DNA from 2 places in the Arthrobacter sp. zg.Y820 genome. Region 1 is predicted to be linked to the other one. Evidence: riboswitches for the same ligand, from Rfam matches in the RefSeq annotation. Region 1 holds a riboswitch; the other holds the start of a gene.
What was found. A riboswitch is a leader RNA that binds a small molecule or an ion and turns the genes downstream of it on or off. The one in region 1 is predicted to bind cyclic di-AMP.
Positions count from the first base shown of each region.

Region 1 (12,606 bases):
GCCGCCTGCTGGCCGATCCGGGACTGGAGGGCACCGCCGCCGTCGTGCTTGATGAGGTCCACGAACGCGGGCTGGAAACCGACCTGCTCCTGGGCATGCTCAACGAAGTCCGCCAGCTGCGGGAGGACCTCACCCTGGTGGCCATGTCCGCAACACTGGACGCTCCCCGCTTTGCCTCGCTGATCGGCAACAACGACGACGACGGCGGCCCGGCACCCGTCGTCGGCTGCCCCTCGGCGCTGCATCCGCTGGAGGTGCGCTGGACGCCGGGTTCTTCGCTGCGCATTGACGAACACGGGGTGACCCGCACCTTCCTGGCTCATGTCGCCGATACGGCCGCCGACGGACATGCGGAAATGCTGGCCGCCAATCCGCAGGCTGATGCCCTGGTCTTCGTCCCGGGTGCCTGGGAAGTGTCTTTCGTGGCGTCCCGGATCCGCAGCCGCGTCGCAGCCGGAACCGCAGCTGGAACCGCAGCCGGAACCGAGGTGCTGGAACTGCACGGGCAGGTCGATCCGCGGGAGCAGGACCGGGCAGTGTCGGGCCGTAGCCCCGGCGGCGCACCTCGGATCATCGTCTCCACCAGCCTCGCCGAGTCGTCGCTGACCGTTCCGGGCGTGCGCCTGGTGATCGATTCCGGTCTCGCCCGGGAACCCCGACGGGATGCAGTCCGCGGCATGTCGGGACTGGTCACGGTGTCCTGCTCACGGGCTTCGGCGGTGCAGCGGGCCGGACGAGCCGCCCGCCAGGGACCAGGCCGGGTTATCCGCTGCTATGACGAACGCACCTTTGGCGCCGCACCGGCGCACCAGACCCCCGAGATAGCCGTCGCGGACCTGACCGCCGCCGCACTGGTTCTGGCGTGCTGGGGAGCACCCGGCGGCGAAGGGCTGGCGCTGCCCGATGCCCCGCCGTCGGCCGCCCTGCAGGACGCATTGGCAGTCCTGCGCGACCTCGGTGCCATCGACGCCTCCGGCACCGTCACCGCCCTCGGCAAGACACTGGCCGGCATTCCAGCAGATCCCCGGCTGGCGCGCGCCCTGCTGGACGGAACCGCCGTCGTCGGCGCCCGTTCCGCCGCCGAAGCCGTGGCCCTGGTGTCGGGAGATCTCCGTGCCTCCGGTGCCGATCTTCCGCGTCTGCTGTCCGGCCTGCGCGCCGGCCGGGATCCGGGGGAGCGGCGCTGGTCCGAGGACGTGCGAAGGCTGCAGTCGCTGGCCCGGCGTGCGGATACCGGCGCCTCAAAGCCGGCTGCGGCAACCGTGCCAGACGCTGACGTCCTCGGTTTTGTGGTCGGGCTGGCTTTTCCGGACCGCATCGCCCGGCGGGTCCCGGGCGATGCCGGAACAGGGGAGCGATACCTGCTTTCGAGCGGAACCCGTGCCGGATTGCCGGCCGGCAGCGCACTGAGCGGACACGAGTGGCTCGCCGTTGCCGAAGTCTCCCGGGCCCAGGGCCGCGATGCTTCCGGCACCGGAGCCGTGATTCGATCGGCCGCCCCGCTGAGCCAGGACAGTGCGGAAGCCGCGGCCCGGCATCTGCTGACCGACACTGTGGAGGCGAAGTTCACCGCCGGCCGCGTAAAGGCCAGGCGTGAGCGCCGGCTGGGCGCGATCGTGCTGTCCTCCACACCGGTCCGCCCGTCAGCCGCCGAGGGCCGGGCCGCAGTGGCCCGCGCGCTGGCCCGGGAGGGGCTGGGGGTCATCGGATTCTCGCCGGCCGCTGACGCGCTGCGGCGCCGGTTGGCCCTGCTGCACCGCGAGCTGGGCGCGCCCTGGCCGGATGTTTCGGAGCCGGCCTTGCTGGCCCGGCTCGATGCCTGGCTGGCTCCGGAGCTGCAGGCGCTGGCCGCCGGGGCATCCGTAAACGCCATCGACCTGACCGACCCGCTGCGCCGGCTGCTTCCCTGGCCGGAAGCGTCGCGACTGGGAGAGCTGGCACCGGAACGCCTGCAGGTGCCCAGCGGCTCCCATGTGCGGATCAGCTATCCGGCCGCGGACGACGACGGCGGCCGGCCGGTGGTTGCGGTCAAGCTGCAGGAGTGCTTTGGCTGGGCGGATACCCCGCGGCTGGTCCAGGGACGGGTGCCGGTGCTGTTTCACCTGCTCTCCCCGGCGCGGGCGCCGCTCGCCGTGACCGATGATCTGGCCTCCTTCTGGTCCGGCCCCTATGTGCAGGTCCGGGCCCAGATGCGGGGCAAATATCCCAAGCATCCGTGGCCCGAGGATCCGTGGTCGGCGAAGGCTACGGCCAAGACCAAGGCGCGGATGTAACCGGTGCGGCACTTTCTCCATAGTTTCTTTTCTGTTCCCTCCGGCCGGGGCCACCGGATTCCCGCCGTCCGGGTTGCCGTGGGCCTGTTTATTCCGCTGCTGGTGCTCATCCTGCTGGGCCGGACCGACCTGACCCTGTGCGCCATCTTCGGCTCACTGACCGGCGTGTTCGGCCGCACCGAACCGCACTGGCGCCGGCTGCGGCACCAGGCGCAGTCCGGCGTGCTGATGTGCCTGACCGTCGTGGCGGGCGTGTCCATGTCGATCGCGGGACGCAGCGACTGGGAAATGGTTGCCGCCGCCACACTGGTGGCCGGCGGAATATCCGTTGCGGCCGACCGACTTCGGGTGCGTCCCGCGGGCCCGTTTACCTATATCTTCGCGTTCACTGCAACCGCCGCAGCACCGTTTGCCGGCTCGATCGGGGAAGCGGCGCTGGCCGTGGCCGGCAGTGCCCTGACCGCGGTGCTGCTCGGTGTCGCCGGCCGGCTTCATGCCCGGACGCACACGCCCCGGACGCACCTGCCCCGGCTTGAGCGGCAATCAGCCCCGGCCCCGGATTGGGCCGGCATCTTGGTGCACTCGGGACGGTATGTGGCCGCGGTAGCTGCGGCGGGTTCCTTGGCCCTGGTCCTCGGTCCCGGGCACAGCTACTGGGCGATGCTCGCCGCCTGTGCGCCGATTGCCGCAGCGGATGCGGCCGATGCCCCGGCCCGGGCCGGACACTTCATCCTCGGGACCTATGCCGGGGTGTTGCTGTCGGCCCTGCTGCTGCAGCCGGACTGGTCGCCCGTGCAGTTGGCGATTCTCCTGGCACTCCTGCAGCTCGGCGGTGAGATCTACGTGATCCGGCACTACGGCCTTGCCATGGTGTTCCTGACTCCGGTGGCCCTGCTGATGACGGGATTCGTCTCCACGCAGCCGGCGTGGGACCTGACCGTTGACCGGGCGGTGGAAACCACCATCGGAGCACTGGTTGCCGTCGTCGTGATCGCGCTGACCACCGGGAACGGTGCGAAGTGGATGACCCGAATGCGGCTGGCGGCAACCCGTTAGCTGAGCAACCATGTCTCTCGAGCAACCAAGTCTCTCGAGCAACCCGGTTCCCGGATGCCCGATCGTTGATTTGGCCCGCAGCGGGCCGAACCGGGTTCCGCAGCCGGGTGTTTCGATGGGACCGCGGCTAGACTTCCGGGATGACGGAGCCTCCCCGGATCCTAGTCGTGGAAGATGACCGCAGCCTGGCAGGCATGCTGGCGGAGCTCCTGAAGTCGGAGGGCTACCAGGTGACCCTGGCCTTTGACGGGCAGCGCGCCCTCCACGAGGGTCTGACACATTCCTTCGATGTCCTGCTGCTGGACCGAGGATTGCCCGGCGTTGAAGGCCTGGACGTCCTGACCCGGCTGCGCAGCCGCGGCGTGCTCACACCGGCACTGGTGCTTTCGGCGCTGGGAAATCCCGCCGACCGGGTGGAAGGGCTGGACCGGGGCGCCGAAGACTATCTCGCCAAACCCTTTGACGTCGATGAGCTGCTGGCGCGCCTGCGCGCGCTGCGGCGCAGGAGCGCGGCGCTGACCCCCGTCCTGCCGGTGCCTGGGGGAGTCCTGGACACCACCGGCCGCACCGTCACGACCGACACGGGCGAGGTGGTGGTGCTTTCGGACCGGGAGGGTGCACTGCTGGAGCACCTGGCCCGGCGCCCGGGACAGGTCTTTCCCCGCGTTGACCTCCTGGATGCTGTCTTTCCGGACGCGGATGACGACGGCGTCGTGGATACGTATGTGCATTATCTTCGGCGCAAGTTGGGCAAGGGAATCGTGCTGACCGTGCGCGGCATCGGTTACCGGCTCGGTGCCCGGACATGAAGCGGAGATGACGCGGACATGAGGTGGCCGTGAAAGGCGACCGGGCCGGTCGGGTCAGTCGGGCCGGCCAGACCAGCCGGGCCAGCCGGGAGCAAAGTGAATTAAGCCGGGCGTCCCTGCGTCTCGCCGTGCAGTTCACTGCGCTGGTCGTGGTGCTGCTGGGCCTGGCCGGCACCCTGGTCTACGGATTGGTGGCCACCCAGACGCGCGAGGCGGCGGAGCAGACCCTGGCATCAGCGGTGGAGTTTGATTCGCCCCGGGAGGCGCCGCTGGACGTGTTCCTCGCCGTGTACGACGACGGTCGGCTGGCCGTGTCCCGCAACATGCCCTCCGGGCTTCCGGACACGCAGTCGCTGGCCCAAGTGGCCGCTACCGGCCTGGATCGCAGGGACACGGTTGCGGCAGGGAGCCGCACCTATGAGGTCCTGACGGTCGAGCGCCGCGGAGACGTTGTCCAGGCTGCCGTTGACACACATGATGCCACCGAACAGCTGCGCCGCCTGGCCCTGGCACTGGCGGTTTCCGTCGCGGCGGCGGGCCTTGCGGCCGGAGCCGTCTCAGCGCTGGCTGCGCGAGCGGCGATGCGTCCAATGGCCGAGGCACTGGCCCTGCAGCGCCGGTTTGTCGCTGATGCCAGCCATGAACTGCGCACACCGCTGACGCTGCTGAGCACACGGACACAGTTGCTTCGGCGGCGGCTGGCGGCTGACCCGGCCGGCTCGGCGCCTGCCCCGGAGGCTCTGCAGGCAGCGGACGACGTCGTCGCCGACACCAAGGTGCTGACAGGCATCCTCGAAGACCTGCTGATGGCGGCAGATCCGCGGCAGTCCGGTCCGGCGGAACCCGTCAACCTGGTTGCACTGGCCCGGTCCGCCGTCGGCTCCCTGGAGCCGGAGGCGCGGAGGCGGAACCTGACGCTGGAGTTCGATGCGCCGGCCCCGGAAGTGACAGTCCTTGGCGGGCAGTTCGCCCTGCAGCGAGTCTTTACGGCGCTGGGGGCCAACGCTTTGGACTACGGCCGATCAGTCGTGCGGTTTTCGGTTCGGAGCGACAGCGGGGAGGCTGTGATTCGGGTGTCCGACGACGGCCCCGGTTTTCCGCCCGGCTTCAGCCGGCATGCCTTTGAGCGGTTTGCATCGGCGCGGAGCCGGGACCGGCAGGGAGCCGGCGATGATTCCGAAGGCTCAAAGGGCGGGGACGGCTCCTCAGCGCAGCCGCGGCACTATGGGCTCGGGCTGGCACTGGTTGCGGAGATTTCCGCCCGATACGGCGGCAGCGTCCGTGCTTTGCCGGCCGGCGCCGGTGAACGTGCCGGTAACGAAGCAGATTCCGGCGGCGTCGTGGAAGTCCGGCTGCCGCTCGATAACAGCATCCGCGGGCGGCGGACCAGGTGGGGGAGGCTGCGCGGACTGCGGGAGCGGAACTAAGAATCCTCGAAGAATCTGATCCGAGAATGGAAGCGTCAGCAAACCACTTTCGGAGGTGAAGATTACGATGGTTTTCCGGGACAAGACCACGGTTCTCCGGGACAAGGCCAGAGGGCCACTTGGGTGGATACTCGGCGTCGTCGGCGGTCTGGCGCTGCTGGTCGGCTCCTTTTTTGCCGGCGTGGCCACCGCGGATACCTCAGGGGACCAGGAACAGGCCTCGGTTACCGAGCAGGAAGTCCAGCGGGAGCAGGACACGGACAAACAGGGCGCCGAGGACCAGGACGCCGAGGACCGAAGCGCTGAGGACCAGGACACCCGGTCCGAGAGCCGTCCGCGACTCGACGACGAGGACGCAGACGCAGACGCCAACGCAGAGGCCGACGGCGAAGCCGAAACCGAAGCCGATACCGATGGGGACGGGCGCCCCCATAAGCATCACCACAGAGGCGACGACGGGATTCCGGGCGACGGAGACGAGCCTGGGAACGGTCCTGCCGAAGACGGAGACAAAATCCGAGGCGATGGCGACGGTCCTGCTGACGACGGCGACGGCCCCGCCGGCGATGATGCTTCCGGCAAGGAGCCGAAAACTCAGGACGACGCTGAAACTCAGGACAACACTGAGCAGGACGCCCCGACCACCTAAGGCAGTCCGACACGGGACACCGGAAACGGAACGTCCGGACGGAACGTCCGGACAGAACGTCTGGACAGAACACCCGGACACGCAAAAACACCCGGCCAAAGGGCCGGGTGTTTTTGGTGGAGCTGCCGGAGGACGAGCCGTTCACTTCCCGCCCTCCGGCGGGATTGCTACTGCGAAATTACGCTACGCGGTAGTAGACGGCGCCGGAGCCGACGTTAGCGCTCTGCTCAACGGTCTGGTTGCCGTTCCATCCGCTGTGGATGGCCTGTCCGTTGCCGGTGTAGATGGCAATGTGGGCAAAGCCCATGCCGCCGTCGGCGTAGAAGGCGATGTCGCCGGGCTGCGGGTCAGTGACCGGGGTTCCGTAGGCAGCAAGCTGCGCCGGGGACAGGTCGCCAACCGAGTGGCCGGCTGCCCGGAGGGCAACCTCAACCAGGACGGTGCAGTCCTGCATGGCGCCCATCTGGGACTGAGCGGATGCAAGCATGATCTGGTTGGTGCCGGTTACGGCAGCAGGAGTCACGGCGGACGCCTGGGTGCTGATGCTGCTGAAGTCGGCTGCAGCAGGCTCGGCCGCGGGGGCCGGAGCAGCGGCAACAACAGGAGCGGCAACAGGAGCAGCAACAGGAGCTGCGGCGGCGCCACCGGCGTAGGTGATGACATCACCGGGGTAGATGATGGAGTCCAGCGCAAGGCCGTTCTGCGCCAGGATGTCGTTCAGGTTGACGCCGTACGTTGCAGCAATCTTGCTGAGCGTATCGCCGGACTGAACCACGTGAGTGGATCCTGCAGATGCCGGGGCCTCAACGGGAGCGGTTACAGCGGCGGGTGCGGCTACAGGGGCCGGTGCGCTGTAGGACTCGGCTGAGTCGTTGGCGATGACGCCGGCCGAGGCCGGAGCGGCCATGCCGAGCAGCAGAGTGGAGCCTGCGGCCATGACGGTAGCGGCGCTGCCGATGGTGCGTGCTTTGCCGTTGGTGGCGTTGGCAACTGCGGCCAGGAGCCCGGCGTTGTTGGCACGGTGGCGTCCACGAGTGTTATTGAAAGACAATGAGTTACCTCTCCCGATACCTGCGAGGTGAGCTGTCGGATGCGGATGGGAGTCACCCGGTCAGCTAAAGAAACCTTCGGCTGACTTAACCCCAAGGATTCAAAGGAACCCGTTTATGGTTCCCCCGCCTCTGCCGAAGTGTTTATATCTGTGGACCTTGACCAGCGGCAGAGCTAGGTAACAAGCCAAGGGAGCCGCTTCAGATAACGGCACGACCACTACGCTACAAGACGATTACGCAAAGGTAACTATTTAGTAACGGAGCTCGCATTTTCACCTGGGTGCCGCCTCTTGGTAATTGCAGCCCGGAGCGGCCTGGACCGGAGGGATCAGGCGGGCGAATCGGTCTGGCGTACGACGTTGGCTGTCGCGAAGTTGCCAAAGCCCTGAACCAGTTCGCCGGGAGCCAGCCTCAGTCCGCGGGCGAGCCCCGTTCCCCTAAGGACAGCACCGCGCTTCTCCGCCGGATTTGAGCGGAAGTCTCCGCCGTCGGCGAGAACCACTGAATCCGCTTCGACGGCACCCATGATCTGTGAGCCGGTGCCAAGCACTGACCGGCCGGTCACCACGGGCCCGTTGGCCAGCCGTGCGCCGTCGCCCACTGCCACGGCATGGGTCCGGCCCGCCTTGAGCTGGACTCCGCCGGGCCCCAGCGTGATTTCGGAGCCCAGGAGGAGCATTCCACCGTGCTCGGCGGTGAGAAAGGTGCCTGGATGGAAAACATTCCGGTGTCCGATAACGCAGGAACTCTGGTCATCCACCTGGATAACCACTCCGGGATACAGCACATTGCCTTCGCCGAGCTGAGCTCTTCGTGAAATCAAGGTCGATGACGGGTCGAGTATCTGCTGGGTAGCGCACAGCTGCAGGACTTCCGCGACGGTGAGGAATCCTAAATCCTGGCGAATGCTGTCGGCATCGGTTCGCTGAGGCGCTGGCATAATTCTTCTCTTCTTTCGTGATCTGGCCGGATCGCAATATATCAACGCGCTGGGAGCACTCTTAGCCTACCGTCCTTGCCCGGGTGCTGCGGCGGCAGAACGCCCGGCGGCGCGGAAGTCGGCCGCTCGGCGGGCAGGTTCGGTGCCGACGGAAACAAAAGGCGTGAAAAGACACGAAAAATCATCCCCGGTGAAATGCAACCTGGTCCCGGCGAATTCATCAGGTGATGCTCCGGGACGGCAGGCGGGCTAGGACCGCAGATAGGCCAGGGCAGCCAGGACCCGACGGTGCCCGTTGTCCAGCGGCGAAAGTCCCAGCTTCGCGAAGATGTTGCCAATATGCTTGCTGACGGCGGTCTCTGAGACTGAAATTGCCTGCGCAATGGCGGCATTGCCGAGCCCCTCGGCCACCAGCCCCAGCACCTCGAATTCCCGCGGGGTCAGCGACCGAATGGGATCCTGGGTGCTGCGTCGGCTGAACAGCTGCGCAATGACCTCCGGGTCCATCACCGTTCCGCCGTCCAGCACCCGCTTTAGGCCGTCCACAAAGTCGCCGACCTTGCCCACACGTTCCTTGAGCAGGTAGCCCACGCCCTGCGCGCCGGAGGCAAGCAACCGCCCGGCGTAGCGGTCCTCCACATAGGCGGAGAGGACGAGCACGGGAAAATTGGGCACCCGGGAGCGGAGTTCCAAGGCCGCACGCAGGCCTTCATTGGTGTACGACGGCGGCATCCGCACGTCCAGCACCGCACCGTCGGCGCTCCCCGGCTCAAAGGCCGCAAGCAGGTCCTCGGCGTTGTCGGCGGAACCGACCACCTCGAATCCTTCGCCCTGCAGCAGCAGTTCCAAGCCCGCCCGCAGAAGGGCGTCGTCTTCGGCTATCAGAAGGCGCATGGCAGTTCTACCCTCACAACAGTGGGCCCTCCGTCGGGGCTGGCCAGGACCAGCTTGCCGCCGAAGGCCGCCGCCCGCCGGGCGATCCCGGCCAGTCCCGTGCCCGAGCGGCCGGCGGCCTCAGCCGACCCTGCGGTCTCAGGCGAACCTGCCCGCGCGCCGCCTCGGCCGTCGTCGTTCACTTGGATCACCAGAATGTCCTCCCGCGGCGATGATTCGGTTTGCAGAACCACGTCAATCCGTGACGCGTCGGCGTGCTTTGCCGCGTTGGTCAGGGCTTCAGCGAGGACAAAGTACGCTGCCGCCTCCACCGCGGCGGGAGCCCGCCGCAGGCCGCTGGTATTCAGGGAACACGGAACCGGTGACCGGCTGGTCAGCGAAGCGGCGGCCCCGCCCAGCCCCAGTTCGTCCAGGACCGGCGGATAAATATCGTGTACTGCCGCCCGCAGGCCGGCCAGGGCTTCGGCGGCGGCATCCTGCGCGCGCCCAAGAAAAGGCATTGCCGCCGCCGGATCCGTTTCGGCAGCCCGCTGTGCCAGCCCGAGCATCATGACGACGCCGACGAGGCGGTTCTGCGCGCCGTCGTGCAGTTCCCGCTCGATGCGCCGCAGTTCCGCCGCGTGGGCGGCGAGGGCATTGGCCCGGGCAGCGGACAGGTCGGAGATGCGCCGGGACAGCTCCGCGAACCGCCGGGGGGACAGAATGCCCAGGGTTGCGTCGCTGATCCGTCGCGCCATCCAGGGCAGCAGCAGCCAGGCGGCGACGGCGTAGCCCAGTCCCAGCAGGATCATCAGGAGGGCGTCGGTCCAACTTGTGACGGCGACTGTCAGCTCCAGCGGCGCTTCCGGCGGAAACAGGGGCCAGAAGGGGGCGGCCACCACGTACAGCACCGCACCAACGGGCAGCGCGAGAGCGAGGGCGGCGGCCGGCACGGCAAACGCGCAGTGGAACAGAAGCCAGGCCACATCACGGCGAGTCTCCGGAGAGCTGAGCAGGGCGGCCAGCTCAGTGAAGGAGTGCCGGCCGGTGAGGCGGCGCCGGTCAAACGGAAGAACCGCGGAAGAGAATCCGGCTGCGCGTCCCTGCGCCCGGGCGGCCACCCGGTTGAGCATTTCCAGGAGGCTCGGAACGGCGTACAGGCCCACGCCCAGGGCGACGAACGGAAGCAACACGATGCCGGCGAGCAGGATGCCCAGCGACGCCAGCCAATACCCGCCCTCGCACACCAGGAACCGCAAATCCCGGGCACGGGTCTCCAGACTGGTTCTGCTCGGGAAGCTCACCCGTTGAATTATGCCCGACGCCGAAACGGCTGTCGGTATAGCCAGCTATACCCCGGATTGGGGTGCTGGCTGTATCGGACCTCGGGTTCGTCCTCCGTAGCGTCGAAGGCAGCACCTGCACCGCGGATCACAACCTCCGTTGAAGACCTCCACCGCCGATAAGAACCGCCGACCAAGGGATGAACCCATGTTTTCCGATGCCGCAGAATTCTCCGGCCCCGCTGCCCTGCAGCTGCAGGGCGTGTCCAAAAGCTACCGTTCCGGCACCGCGGGCGTGCCGGCCCTGCGGGAGGTGTCGCTGGCCGTTCCGGCCGGAACCTTCACCGCGGTCATGGGGCCCTCCGGGTCCGGCAAAAGCACGCTGCTGCAGTGCGCCGCCGGTCTGGACACGCCGGACAGCGGCCGTGTCCTGCTGGGCACCACCGAGATTTCGCGCCTGGGCAGCAAGGCACTGACCCGCTTCCGCCGGGATCATGTCGGCTTCGTGTTCCAGTCCTACAACCTGCTGCCCCAACTGTCAGTGGTCCGGAACGTCACGCTGCCGCTGCTGCTGGCCGGGCGCGGCACCGACTCCGCCTGGCTCGACTACGTTATGGACGCCGTGGGTCTGGCCGGGCTGGGGGAGCGGAAGCCGCAGGAACTCTCCGGCGGGCAGCAGCAGAGGGCGGCGATCGCGCGGGCGCTGATTACCCGCCCGGACGCTGTTTTCGCCGACGAACCCACCGGCGCTTTGGACTCCGGCACGGCACGCCAGGTGCTGGACCTGCTGCGGCACACCGTCTCGGTCCTGGGACAGACGGTTGTCATGGTCACCCATGATCCGGTGGCGGCCGGCTCTGCTGACACAGTCATTTTCCTCGCCGACGGACGCCTCGACGGCAGCATGAGCGGTGCCACCGCCCGCGACGTCACCGAACGCATGGCCTACCTGGGGGAGCGCTGACATGTTTGCTCTTGCCAAAGCATCCATCCGGCACCACCGCGGCGGATTCGCCGGGGTTTTTGTGGCCGTGTTCCTGTGCGCCGGGCTCATCACGGCCATGGGCGTCCTCATCGAAACCGGGCTTCGCGGCGGCACGGCCCCGCAGCGGCTGCAGGGCGCCGACGTCGTAGTGGGCGCCCCGCAGGCGCTGCCGGTGGTGGAGGACATGGACGCCCCCTTCGCCGAACGCGTCCTGCTTCCCTCCGGTGCGGTCGCTGACATACGCGCCGTTCCCGGGGTGGAACGGGCGGTGGGCACCATCGAGCTTCCGCTGGCCACCACGGACGGTACGGCGGTTTCCGCGGCTGCCTGGGAATCGGCTGCCCTGGCACCGTACAGGCTGTCCTCCGGGAAGCCTCCGCAGCAGGCCACCGACGTGGTGGTGGACGGCTCCTTTGAAGCGGTTCCGGGCAGCCGGCTCGTCCTTGCCCACGGCGGCGTTCCAACGGAATACACGGTGTCCGGCATCGCCGCCCCGGAGGCGGGGGATACCGGCTCGGCGTCCCCCGCCGTCTTCTTCAGCTCCGCGGGCGCGGCGGCCCTGTGGCCGCACGGCGAGACGGTGGCGACGGTGGGCGTGATAACCGAGCCCGGCGTCGAGCCGAAACAGCTCGCGGCTGCCATCGAGGCGCAGGTGACGGGCGTCGTGGGCTACATCGGCGACCGGCGCGGTGACGTGGAGAACCTCGGCGGATCGGCTGCCCGGTCCGCGCTGCTGCTGTTCAGCGGCTCGTTGGCCGGGGTGGCCCTGATGACCGCGGTCTTTGTCACCGCGGGCACCCTCTCGCTGTCCGTCCTGGGGCGCCGGCGGGAGTTCGCGATGCTGCGGGCCGTCGGGGCCGGGGCAAACCAGACACTGGGCATCGTGGTCCGTGAAGTCCTGCTGGTTTCCGGCGCCGCTGCCGTCCTGGGTGCGGTTCCCGGCTACTGGCTTGCCGGTTTCCTGGGGGAGCGGTTCACTGCGGCCGACGTCCTTCCGGAATACTTCCAGCTGGCCTTCAGTCCGCTTCCGGCGCTCGCCGCTGTCCTGATCAGCATCGCCGCAGCGGTCGCTGCCTCGCTCGTCGCCGCCCGCGGAACGGTCCGCGCGGCACCCACAACAGCGCTGCGTGAGGCGGTAACGGAGAAATCCTCTCTGGGCCGTGGGCGCGTCATCACCGGCCTGACCCTGCTGGGCGGGGGTTTGTTCGCGTCAGCGGTGCCGGTTGCCGTTCCGGGCGCCGCAGGATTGGCCGCGGCGG
Region 1 is NZ_JASKLX010000008.1:186,773-199,378, reverse strand. It holds gene hrpB (ATP-dependent helicase HrpB) at 1-2,273, shown strand, start outside; gene QNN99_RS08455 (FUSC family protein) at 2,352-3,329, shown strand; gene QNN99_RS08450 (response regulator transcription factor) at 3,470-4,138, shown strand; gene QNN99_RS08445 (sensor histidine kinase) at 4,267-5,565, shown strand; gene QNN99_RS08440 (hypothetical protein) at 5,621-6,214, shown strand; gene QNN99_RS08435 (C40 family peptidase) at 6,393-7,265, opposite strand; cyclic di-AMP (ydaO/yuaA leader) riboswitch at 7,269-7,415, opposite strand; gene QNN99_RS08430 (LbetaH domain-containing protein) at 7,595-8,206, opposite strand; gene QNN99_RS08425 (response regulator) at 8,456-9,100, opposite strand; gene QNN99_RS08420 (sensor histidine kinase) at 9,088-10,383, opposite strand; gene QNN99_RS08415 (ABC transporter ATP-binding protein) at 10,571-11,326, shown strand; gene QNN99_RS08410 (FtsX-like permease family protein) at 11,328-12,606, shown strand, end outside.

Region 2 (11,545 bases), on a different contig from region 1:
CCGATCTTTGGCCGATCGGGCACGAGGAAGAGCGTACAACAACATTTGACCAATGTCACGTTCCGGTCACGGAATGGTTTACCTGCGGTTACAGCCAGCCCAACGGGTCCACTACGTCGCCGTTAACCATGACCTCAAAGTGCAGGTGGCAGCCGGTGGACGCGCCCGTGGTGCCGCTGGCACCCACCAGGTCTCCGCGCTCCACCGTGGCGCCAACGCCAACCGCAAGGTTGGACATGTGGTTGTAGGTGGTCTCCACGCCGTTGCCGTGGTCCACGACGACGCGGTTTCCGCCGCCGCCGCCGTGCCAGCCGGCAAAGGTCACCGTTCCGGAGGCAGCGGCCGTAACATCGGTGCCGCAGGCCGCGGCGAAGTCCTGGCCGCGGTGCAGTTCGCCGGCGCTGCCGGTGATGGGGCTGACCCGGTAGCCGAACCCTGAGGTCTGAACCAGATCCGAGGCCAGCGGTGTGGCCAGGGTCCCCTTGGCGGCGCCCGCGGCAACTTCACTGCCCGCAGCCACGACGACCTGGCGCAGCTTCGCATCCGGATCGGACTTGCTGGTCAGCGCGGCGCGTTCGAACTCAACTGTTGCATTGGGGTCAGCGGAAACCACCACTGCTTCCTCAACGGCTGCGGTCTGCATCTCTTCGACCGGCTCAGGGACCGCTGCGGTAGTGGGGAGGGCGACGGTAAGGATCAGGCCCGACGTCGCGGCGGTGATGGCAACTTTCTGGGCTGCACCACCGAAGGAGCTGGGTTTTGTTTCGGCCCGGCGGCGGCCCGATGGTTGGCCGTTCCGTGGGCGCGGGGCCGTAACCGGAGCGGACGCGCGGCGCCTGCCCGGGGCAGCATGCTTCGACAAGGTATACCTCTCTCATATGCCTGCGAAGTTAGCTGTCGGATTCGAGTAGAGAATACTCGGCCCCCACTCACCACAGGCCGCGGCGTACGCGGCGGTGTGCTGATGCTGGAGGCTTCACCCCAAGGCAGCTGTGGCTGCCAGTTGATGGGTCCTCCGCCCCTGCCTGAACGGTATGCAATTCCGGGCCAGTGGCAGGGTTCGGCGTAAGGCCCGGATAACGGTGTTATTTCAACGTCAGTTAGTCACTATAGGGGAAGCCCGACAAAAGAGACCATTCCGTTATCCTGCTGTGGACACAAAGACGTGCGCGGCCACCTCTGGAGGCAGTTCCAGGGCACCTTCGATGCCGGGAACGCGCACGGAGATGTAACCCGCCACGACCTCCGCCGTCAGCTCGGCGCCGGGGCGCAATCCGGCCTCGTCCAGCTGGGTCAGCAGTTCCGGCTCCACCTGCACCGGCTCCGCCAAGCGGACCAGCTTCAGCTTGGTTCCGGGATCGGCGGCAGCCACGGCCGCCACGAGGTTGGTGACTCCGTGGTGAAAGAGTTCAGCAGGCACGCCGCCGATCTGTTCGAGCCCGGGAATCGGGTTGCCGTACGGCGACTCGCTGGGGCGGCCCAGGAGCTCATAGAGGCGGCGCTCAACCCGCTCGCTCATGACATGCTCCCAGCGGCAGGCTTCGTCATGGACGTAGGCCCAGTCCAGGCCAATCACGTCCGACAGCAGCCGTTCGGCCAGCCGGTGCTTGCGCATCACCTCGGTGGCACGCCGGCGGCCCAGCTCGGTGAGCTCCAGGTGCCGGTTTCCCGAGACCACCACGAGCCCGTCCCGTTCCATGCGGCCGATGGTCTGGGACACCGTCGGGCCGGAATGCCGCAGCCGTTCGGCGATCCGCGCCCGGAGAGCGACAATGTTCTCTTCCTCGAGCTCCAGGATGGTGCGCAGATACATCTCGGTAGTGTCGATGAGGTCCGTCATGGCAGGCCGCTCCTATTACTCGTGCGGAAGATTACTCGTGCGAAAGGTTCAGGAGAACAACGGCGGACGCCCCCGCCCGTGGTCATTATTGCCCCTTACGTTAGCTTATTTGTACAGAGTGCAGATAATTCCGCGAGTCGCCGCACTCCCGCTGCCGGCGGTAACGAATGGCTGGGAGCCGGGGCGGTGGGGCAGAATGGAAAAGCACATCAGAGCACCCTGCCTACCGCTTGGAGCGATACCCATGGGCGAAACCGCCGCACTCAAGATTCCCGCTGAACTCCTTCCCCTGGACGGGCGGTTCGGTGCCGGCCCCTCGAAGGTGCGTCCGGAGCAAATTGAGGCCCTGTCCCGCGCCGGTGCCAACCTGCTGGGCACCTCGCACCGGCAGGCTCCCGTGCGGAACCTCGTCAGCAGCATCCGTGAAGGACTCTCCGGCCTGTTTGGCGCCCCGAACGGGTATGAAGTAGTTCTCGGTGTCGGCGGGTCCACGGCATTCTGGGACGTTGCATCCTTCGGCCTGGTGGAAAACAAGGCCCAGCACCTGTCCTTTGGCGAGTTCGGGTCCAAATTCGCAGCCGCCACCAACAAGGCGCCCTTCCTGGCCGGCTCCTCCATCATTAAGGCAGAGCCCGGTACGCGGCCCGAGCCGGTGGCCGAAGCGGGCGTGGATGTGTACGCCTGGCCCCAGAACGAGACCTCCACCGGTGTCGCCGCCCCGGTGCATCGCGTGCAGGGGGCCGACGACGGCTCCCTGGTCCTGATCGATGCCACCTCTGCCGCGGGCGGCCTGCACGTGGACCTGGCCGAATCCGACGTCTACTACTTTGCGCCGCAAAAGAACTTTGCCTCCGACGGCGGTCTGTGGCTGGGCATGTTCTCCCCCGCGGCGCTGGAACGGGCCGCACGGATCAATTCCACGGACCGCTGGATCCCGGACTTCCTGAACCTGCAGACAGCCATCGACAACTCACGGCTGAACCAGACGTACAACACGCCGTCGTTGTCCACGCTGGTGACCCTCAACGCACAGATTGAATGGCTGAACGCGAACGGCGGCCTGAAGTTCGCCACCGACCGCACCGCCGATTCGGCGGGCAGGATCTACTCCTGGGCGCAGGCCTCACCTGTGGCCACACCGTTCGTGGCCCGCCCCGAGGACCGGTCGAACGTCATCGCCACCATCGATTTTGACGACAGCATAGATGCCGCAGCCATCGCCAAGACGCTGCGCGCCAACGGCATCGTGGACGTGGAACCGTACCGCAAGCTCGGCCGCAATCAGCTGCGCATCGCCACCTTCGTGGCCATCGAACCGGATGACGTCAGCGCACTGCTGAAGTGCATTGACTTCGTGATCGAGAATTCGTAGCTCAAAGACATCCCGGCCTAAGAACTCCAGGCCCAAGAACTTCCGGCCCAGATGAAAGGCCGGCCGCTTCCGCGGCCGGCCTTTTGCTTGCCCGAACCGGCACCGCGGTTCAGCAGGGCAGGACACTGCACCGTGTCAACTACACCGTGTCCGGGTCAGGATCCGTTTCACGAGTGGTCAGATGCAGCCGGCGGGGCCGCGTGCGGTCATAGGAAATGCGCAAGTGATGTGACCGCCAGGCCCAAATAAAGCCCAGCAGCGCCGCGATCAGGCCCGAAGCCGCAGCGACCCCCAAGCTCCAGCGCGGGCCAAAGCTGTTGGACACCCAGCCCACCAGCGGGGCACCGAGGGGCGTGCCGCCCATGAAGATGGCGAAGTACAGCGCCATGACTCGTCCGCGCATCACCGGTTCGGTGGTTGTCTGGACATAGGCGTTGGCACTGGTCATCAGCGTCAGGGCAAAAAGACCCACCGGAATCAGGGAGAGCGCAAACCACAGCAGCGTGGGAGCTGCGGCGGCAAGCAGGCAGGCCAGCCCGAACGCTCCGGCCGCTCCGAAGATAAACCGCAGCCGGGGTTTGTCCCTCCGTGCCGAGAGCAGCGCCCCGGACACGGATCCGATGGCCATCACTGAGTTCAGCAGCCCGAAGACTCCGGCGTCCTGCCCAAACTCGGTGCGGGCCATGGCCGCGATGTAGACCGCGAAGTTCAGTCCGAAGGTGCCGACAATGAAAATGGCCAGCAGCACCATCATCAGGTCGGGGCGGTAGCGGACATACCGCAGCCCAGCCCTGATGCGGCCCTTCCCCGGAGGCGACTTGGGCAGGACCCGCAGTTCGCTGCTGCGCATCTTGAGCAGCGCCAGGACCATCGCCGCAAAGGTCAGGGTATTGATGAGGAAGACCCAGCCCGGCCCCACGGCGACCGTGAGCAGGCCGGCCACAGCCGGACCAACCATGCGTGCACCGTTAAAGGAGGCGCTGTTCAGTGCGACGGCGTTGGGCAGGTCAGTTTCTTCGACGACTTCCGAGACGAAACTCTGCCGTGCCGGTGCATCCACTGCCGAGACCACGCCCAGTGCCAGGGCAAAGGCGTAGACATGCCACAGCTGGGCGGCCCCGGAGAGCACCAGCACCCCCAGCCCCAGGCCCAGTGCGGCCATGGCCACCTGGGTGAAGAGCAGTACCTTTCGCCGGTTGTAGGTGTCGGCGATCAGCCCGGCCCACGGTGCCAGCAACAGCTGCGGGCCGAGCTGCAGCGCCATGACGATGCCCATGGCGGCCGCATCCTGCTCCGTGAGGATGTCGTAAACCAGCCAGTCCTGGGCGGTCCGCTGCATCCAGGTGCCGATGTTCGACACCAAGGCGCCCAGAAACCAGATGCGGTAGTTAAAGAGCCGAAGCGAACGGAACACCGTTCACCACCGGCCTAAGGAATTGTGGATGACGCCTGCCCCCGGACCCACTGGACTAGTAGTCCTCCCGGGTTCCTGCCTTGTCGCGGCCGGCAGGGGGTTCCGCACCGCCGTCGTCATTCGTGTCGTCATTCCCGGAATGATTGTCCGGTGCGCCGTCGTTCCCGGAATGATTGTCCCCGGCTTCAGCGAGCGCAGCGGCGCGCTCCTGCGCCTGGGCAGCTTCCTCCGCCGCGACGTCTTCCGGGCGCAGCCGGTCCGACCACGGCACCCATTCCGGGGCCAGGACCGCGTTTTCCGACGGCAACAGCCCGACTTCGCAGACCGTGGCCACCTTGCCGCGCGGCACGCGCGCTACCGTGGCGTACCACTGCCAGCCGTTGTACCCCGGACGCAGCGCCTCGAAACGGTGCGTGACCAGGCGTTCGGCGTCGGGGAAGGCCCCCGCGTAGGTGCCGATCTGCTCAGCCGGAACCACTTCCAGGAGCCCGGCCCGGGCCGTCTCGACTGCAGCGGCCAGCAGGGCATCAGGTTTGGACGGACGGCGCACAGCGCGCCTGGGTGCCTTCGCCGGAGCTGATTCAGCCTGCTCAGCCGAGGAGGCTGGTTCATTCCGGGAGGTTTGCTCAGTAACAGCTTCAGAGGATGATGTTGCGCTCATGGTCATGCAGCGGCTCCGCCTTATACGTCCAGATCATCGGCAACGGCGCGCAGAACGGCCGCAACCTTGGTGGCATGCTTCTTGTCGGGGTAACGGCCCTTGCGCAGGCCGTTCGAGACTGCATCCAACAGTTTAATAAGGTCTTCAGTAATAACAGCCATGTCGTCGGCGCTCTTGCGCGTGGCCCGAGCCACCGACGGCGGGGCCTCCAGGATGCGGGCCGAAAGCGCCTGCGGTCCCCGGCGGCCGTCGGCTACGCCGAACTCCATTCGGGTACCCGGCTTCACCTCGGTCACACCGGGCGGAAGGGCCGAGGCATGAAGGAAAACTTCCTGTCCCTCGTCCGTGGCCAGGAACCCAAAACCTTTACCAGTGTCGAACCACTTGACCTTGCCGATGGGCACTTCGGTTACCTCGTTCTTAGCTAATGAGTGCGGCAGCAGAAACTGCCGCAGTGTTCCGCAACCCGCAGTGCCAGCCGTGTGCCGGAGTCCACGGCCCGGTACTCCCAGAGGTACTGGGTTCGTCCAGATGCTGTTCTTCCAGATACTACGGGAGAGATACTACGGGGAAGTCTGTTTCCTTTAGAATATCCCGCCCGGGTATTCGTTCCCGGTGCCGGGCCTTTGGACCGGCTCATTTCCGCTGTTAGCGTTAAGCGCCATGGACACCAGCACACCTTCCCCCGGACGGGCACCGCACCGAACTGCACCGGAAGGGCCGCGGTGGCGCCGGATCCTGACCGGAGCGGCGGCCCTGATCGCGGTGGCGGGATTGCTCTGCCTCTGTGCCGTCCTGCTCTCGGGACTGCGCGGAGAGAGCGTCTGGCCGGGCTTCGCCGCTGGCGCCTTTTACGGCCTCCCCGTCGCATTCCTCCTAATGGCAGGCCTGGTAATTGATGGAATCCGCCGCAGGCGACGCGGCTGATCCGTCCATTTTGCTGCCGCGTCGGGTAACGTGGAGACGATGTCCGCGATCCGAGCTTTAGCCGAAGATCTAGCTGCACGCAGCGATGACCAGCTGCGTGAATTGCTTGCGGCCAGACCGGATCTGATCCTGCCCCCGGTTCCCGATTTTCAGGCCCTCGCCGCCCGTGCCTCCACCCGGATCAGTGTCCAGCGGGCGCTGGAAAAACTGACGTCTCCGGAGCTGCAGGTTCTCGAGGCCGTCGACCTGACCACCAACGAGGACTCCCACCTCAGCACCACCGCTTCATGGCTGAAAAGCGCCATCGCCGGTTCGACCATCAAGTCGCTGGATTCCATCCTGAATCACCTGCATGCCCTGGCACTGCTGCGCCGTGCCACACCCCATCCCGGCGCACCCAAGGCCGACGCCGGCCGCCGGTTCTATCTGCCCGTCGCGGTCCTCGGCGAAGCGCTGGGCGCGTATCCGGCGGGCCTGGGCCGCCCGTATTCCACCCTGGCAGTGCAGCATCCGGAATTCGGCCAGCGTCTGGTCGGAATCGTGGAGGGACTGCGCCGGAGCGGCATCGCGATGGAGCGGGCCGACACCCCCATCACCGCTGCACACTCCCTGCACCATCTGGTGTCGGACCCGGCCGGCTGGGCAACGCTGATGGCCGACGCCCCGGCTCAGACCCTGGACCTGCTGCGGCGCTTCAAGTACTCCCCCGTCGGCGCCATCCCGAAAAAGGCCGCCATGGGCCGTGCCGTGCTGGACAACCCCTCTCCCACCCCGGTGGAGTGGCTAATGGCCCGCGGCCTGCTGGTTCCCTTGGATGCACTGCACGTCGAACTTCCCCGTCCGGTGGGGCAGGCGTCCCGCGGCCATGTCATCGTCTCCGATTTCAAGCTCCAACCACCGGCTCCGGTGACCCGCCGGGTCGCGGACAACGTCCGTGACAACGCCGCCTTCGGCGCAGTGGCGGAAACCCTCCGCCTGGTCACTGAGCTCGTGGCGGTCGCGAAGTCCACCCCCGTCGGCACCCTCCGTTCAGGCGGCGTCGGGGTGCGGGAAGTGCGCCGCGTTTCGGAGGCCCTTCGCATCGACGCCCCCGCCACCGCATGGCTGCTCGAACTTGCCGCCCTGGCCGGGCTGCTGTCCCTGGATGTCACGACGTCGCGGTGGTGCGCCACGGAAGGCAGCTGGCTGACCTCGGACCGGCAGGACCAGTGGAAGCAACTGGTCTCAGCCTGGCTGGATGCAGATCGTGCCCCCTCGCTGGTCGGCAGCCCGCTCCCCGGCGGCGGAGCGATCAATGCCCTGGCCGCTGAGGCGTCCCGGCCGGACGCTCCCCTGGTGCGGCAGCGGGCCCTGGAAATGCTCGCCCAGCTGGCCGACGACGACGTCCGTGAGGAAGGCACTACCGGTGCCCTCGACGCCGAGGCACTGGTCAGCGCCCTGACCTGGCACCAGCCGCGGCTTCAGCGGCGGTTCGCGCGTTTGGTGCCGGGAATCCTAAAGGAAGCAGCCCAGCTGGGTCTGCTGGGTTCCGGGGCCCTGACCGATCTGGGGGCCGCGGTGGCCCGCAGTGACTGGGACGGCGCGCTGGAGCGTCTGCGCGATGCTCTTCCGGAACCGCTGAACGCGTTCCTGCTGCAGGCGGACCTGACTGCGGTGGCCCCCGGCTATCTGGAACCCGGCGTCGCGCGCCGGTTGGCGTCCATCTCCGACGCCGAGGGCCAGGGGCCGGCCGCGATCTACCGGTTCTCAGCTGATTCCATCCGCAGGGCTCTGGACGCCGGGCAGGACGCCGCCGGAATCTTGGATTTCCTGCGCCGGCATTCCGCCACGGAGGTTCCCCAGCCGCTGAAGTATCTGGTGGAGGACACTGCTTCCCGCTACGGACGCCTGCGGGTGGGCGCCGCGGCGTCCTACCTGCGCAGCGACGATGAAGACGGCCTCACCGGGCTGCTTGCAGACCCGCGCACTGCTTCCCTGGGCCTGGTGCGGCTGTCGGCCACCGTCGTCGGGTCGGTCGCCAGCGCCCAGGAACTCTCCTACACCCTGCGCGAGCTCGGCTATGCACCGGCGCTGGAGGGGCGTGCCCGGCCGGTGGCCGGGTCCCACGCGCATCCCCCGGTGACTGTGGCACCGACGTCGAAAACCCGGCTCAACCCCTGGGAACTGACCGACGACGACGTCGCGAACCAGCTGGCAGCCCTCCGCGGCGAGGGGCCGCCGGTGGCCGGCCGCAGTGAAAGCGAGCCGCTCGTCGGCCTGGAGATCCTGCGCGAGGCCATCCGGACCCGAAGCTCGGTCCGGATGGGCGTGGTGGACGGCCAGGGGAATCAGCGGCAGGAAATCTTTGTTCCTTTATCAGTCACCGACGGCCGGGTGCGGGTCTTTGACCCCCGCCGGGACGTAGAGAGAGTGGTGTCGGTGCACCGAATCATGGATGTGGAAATAGTGGAGGATACCCCGGCGCATGGCTGACGGACCGTTGATTGTCCAGAGTGACAAAACCATTCTGCTGGAAGTGGACCATCCCCAGGCGACCGAGGCCCGGCATGCCATCGCGGCCTTTGCCGAGCTGGAGCGCGCCCCGGAACATATCCACAGCTACCGGCTGACCCCGCTGGGATTGTGGAACGCCCGGGCCGCAGGGCTCGACGCCGAGCAGGTTCTGAACACGCTGCTGAGCTACTCCCGTTTCCCGGTGCCGCACTCGCTGCTGGTGGACATCGAGGAAACGATGTCCCGGTACGGGCGGCTGCGCCTGGAAAAGGATCCGCTGCACGGCCTGGTGCTGCGCACCACCGACTATCCGGTGCTGGAGGAAGTCCTGCACGCCAAGAAGATCCAGCCGCTGCTGGGCCCGCGGATCGACGGCGAAACCGTGGTGGTGCAGTCCTCGATGCGGGGCCAGCTCAAGCAGCTGCTGCTCAAGCTGGGCTGGCCGGCTGAGGATCTGGCGGGCTACGTGGACGGCGCTCCGCATCCCATCCTGCTTAACGAGGACGGGTGGGCGCTGCGCCCTTATCAGAAGCTGGCCACTGAGAACTTCTGGGCCGGCGGTTCCGGCGTCGTCGTCCTGCCCTGCGGTGCGGGCAAGACCCTGGTCGGTGCCGCCGCCATGGCCACCAGCTGCACGACCACCCTGATCCTGGTCACCAACACCGTTTCCGCCCGGCAGTGGAAGGATGAGCTGCTCAAGCGCACCTCCCTGACCGAGGACGAAATCGGCGAGTACTCCGGCGCGGTCAAGGAAGTCCGTCCGGTCACCATCGCCACCTACCAGGTGCTGACGCTCAAGCGCGGCGGGCTGTATCCGCACATGGAACTGCTGGATGCGAACGACTGGGGCCTGATCATCTACGACGAGGTGCACCTGCTGCCCGCGCCGATCTTCCGGATGACCGCAGATCTGCAGGCGCGCCGCCGGCTCGGCCTGACCGCCACCCTGGTGCGGGAGGACGGCCGCGAGGGCGAGGTCTTTTCGCTGATCGGTCCCAAGCGCTACGACGCACCGTGGAAGGACATCGAGGCACAGGGTTACATCGCGCCGGCCGAGTGCGTCGAGGTCCGGGTGGACCTGCCCCGGGACGAGCGGGTGGCCTACGCCATGGCCGAGGACGGCGACAAGTACCGGCTGTGCTCCACCTCCGAGACCAAGTCCGCCGTCGTCGAACAGTTGGTGCGCCGGCACGCCGGGGAGCAGACGCTGGTGATCGGCCAGTACCTGGACCAGCTGGACGAGCTGGCCGAACGGCTGGACGCCCCGGTGATCAAGGGCGACACCCCGGTCAAGGAACGCCAGCGGCTGTTCAACGAATTCCGTGAGGGGCGCCTGAACACGCTGGTGGTGTCCAAGGTCGCGAACTTCTCCATCGACCTGCCCGAGGCCTCGGTGGCGGTGCAGGTCTCCGGCTCCTTCGGCTCCCGGCAGGAAGAGGCCCAGCGGCTCGGGCGGCTGCTGCGGCCCAAGGCCGACGGCAAGTCAGCCCACTTCTACACCGTCGTGGCCCGGGACACCCTGGACCAGGACTTCGCGGCGAAGCGCCAGCGGTTCCTCGCGGAACAGGGCTACGCCTATTCCATCCTGGACGCCTCGGATATCGAAAAGCCCGTCTAGCGCTCCGGACGCAGCTTCAATTCCTCCGGCGCGGCACCATCCCGGCACTGGAGTCGGCAGTATCGTGGGGCTCCTGCGCGGAGATCCGCAGCGCAGGATGCCCAGCGACGCTGTAAAGGAGTTCTGAGATTCTCAATGGCAAGTGAGATTTTGGTCTGGCTGGGAATTTATGCGTTGGCGGCAGCCATGCTGGTCCCTGGTATCGCTGCCTACCGGGGCATCTGGCGCCGGTGGGCCCCGCAGCAGCAGCCCTACGAACTGGGTAACCACTCCTACTTCGGCTTCACCATGTTTTATGGCGGGCTGCTGATTGCGATCGGCATGACGGGAACCATATTCACCGTGCTGGGGGCACCTCAATTCGTCAGCGACACCCTCCTCCTGGCGGGAGCGCTGGTGCTGATGCTGGTTGTAGCCTCGGTGATCCATCTGCCGCGGGTTCTCTTGCCGTCCTGGTACTGCCAGTGGGTGGACGCCGGGGCCCGCGAGGACGATGTGCTGCTCGCCGGCAGCAATCCCTATACCTGGGTGTTTCGCAGTCGTGCCGGAAGGCAGGACACGAAACGCGCCGCTCCTGCGCCCGACGGTTCCGCAAACCGGCAAACCGGACCGGTTCACTGGACACTTTCAGTATCCATCGTGCGTCCCTACAGACAACGCACAGCTAAATGTAAGAAACTGGGGAAGTGAATAAATCATCCGGACCTGAAGCTCGTCTCCTCGTAGTGGATGATGAGCCCAATATTCGCGAACTGCTGTCCACCTCGCTACGCTTCGCCGGCTTCGACGTCGTCGCCGCAGCCAACGGCCGCGAGGCCCTGGCCGCCGTCGACGCCCACACCCCGGACCTCGCTGTCCTGGACGTGATGCTGCCGGACATGGACGGATTCACCCTGACCCGGCGGCTGCGCGCGGCCGGCCAGCACTTCCCGGTGGTCTTCCTGACCGCGCGCGACGACACAGAGGACAAGGTCACCGGCCTGACCGTGGGCGGCGACGACTACGTCACCAAGCCGTTCAGCCTCGACGAAGTGGTGGCCCGAATCCGCGCCGTGCTGCGGCGCACCCAGCCGATGGACGACGACGACGCCGTCCTCCGCGTGGATGACCTCGAGCTCGACGACGACGCCCACGAGGTGCGCCGCGGCGGCGTCACCGTTGACCTCTCCCCCACCGAGTTCAAGCTGCTGCGCTATCTGATGCTCAATCCCAACCGGGTG
Region 2 is NZ_JASKLX010000016.1:2,260-13,804, reverse strand. It holds gene QNN99_RS16400 (M23 family metallopeptidase) at 89-862, opposite strand; cyclic di-AMP (ydaO/yuaA leader) riboswitch at 865-1,076, opposite strand; gene QNN99_RS16395 (iron-dependent transcriptional repressor DtxR) at 1,142-1,840, opposite strand; gene serC (phosphoserine transaminase) at 2,085-3,212, shown strand; gene QNN99_RS16385 (MFS transporter) at 3,352-4,626, opposite strand; gene QNN99_RS16380 (DUF3027 domain-containing protein) at 4,682-5,176, opposite strand; gene QNN99_RS16375 (cold-shock protein) at 5,308-5,691, opposite strand; gene QNN99_RS16370 (hypothetical protein) at 5,951-6,214, shown strand; gene QNN99_RS16365 (helicase-associated domain-containing protein) at 6,254-8,686, shown strand; gene QNN99_RS16360 (DNA repair helicase XPB) at 8,679-10,325, shown strand; gene QNN99_RS16355 (hypothetical protein) at 10,461-11,015, shown strand; gene QNN99_RS16350 (response regulator transcription factor) at 11,012-11,545, shown strand, end outside.
Region 2: another riboswitch for cyclic di-AMP. It lies ahead of QNN99_RS16400 (M23 family metallopeptidase); the one in region 1 lies ahead of QNN99_RS08435 (C40 family peptidase).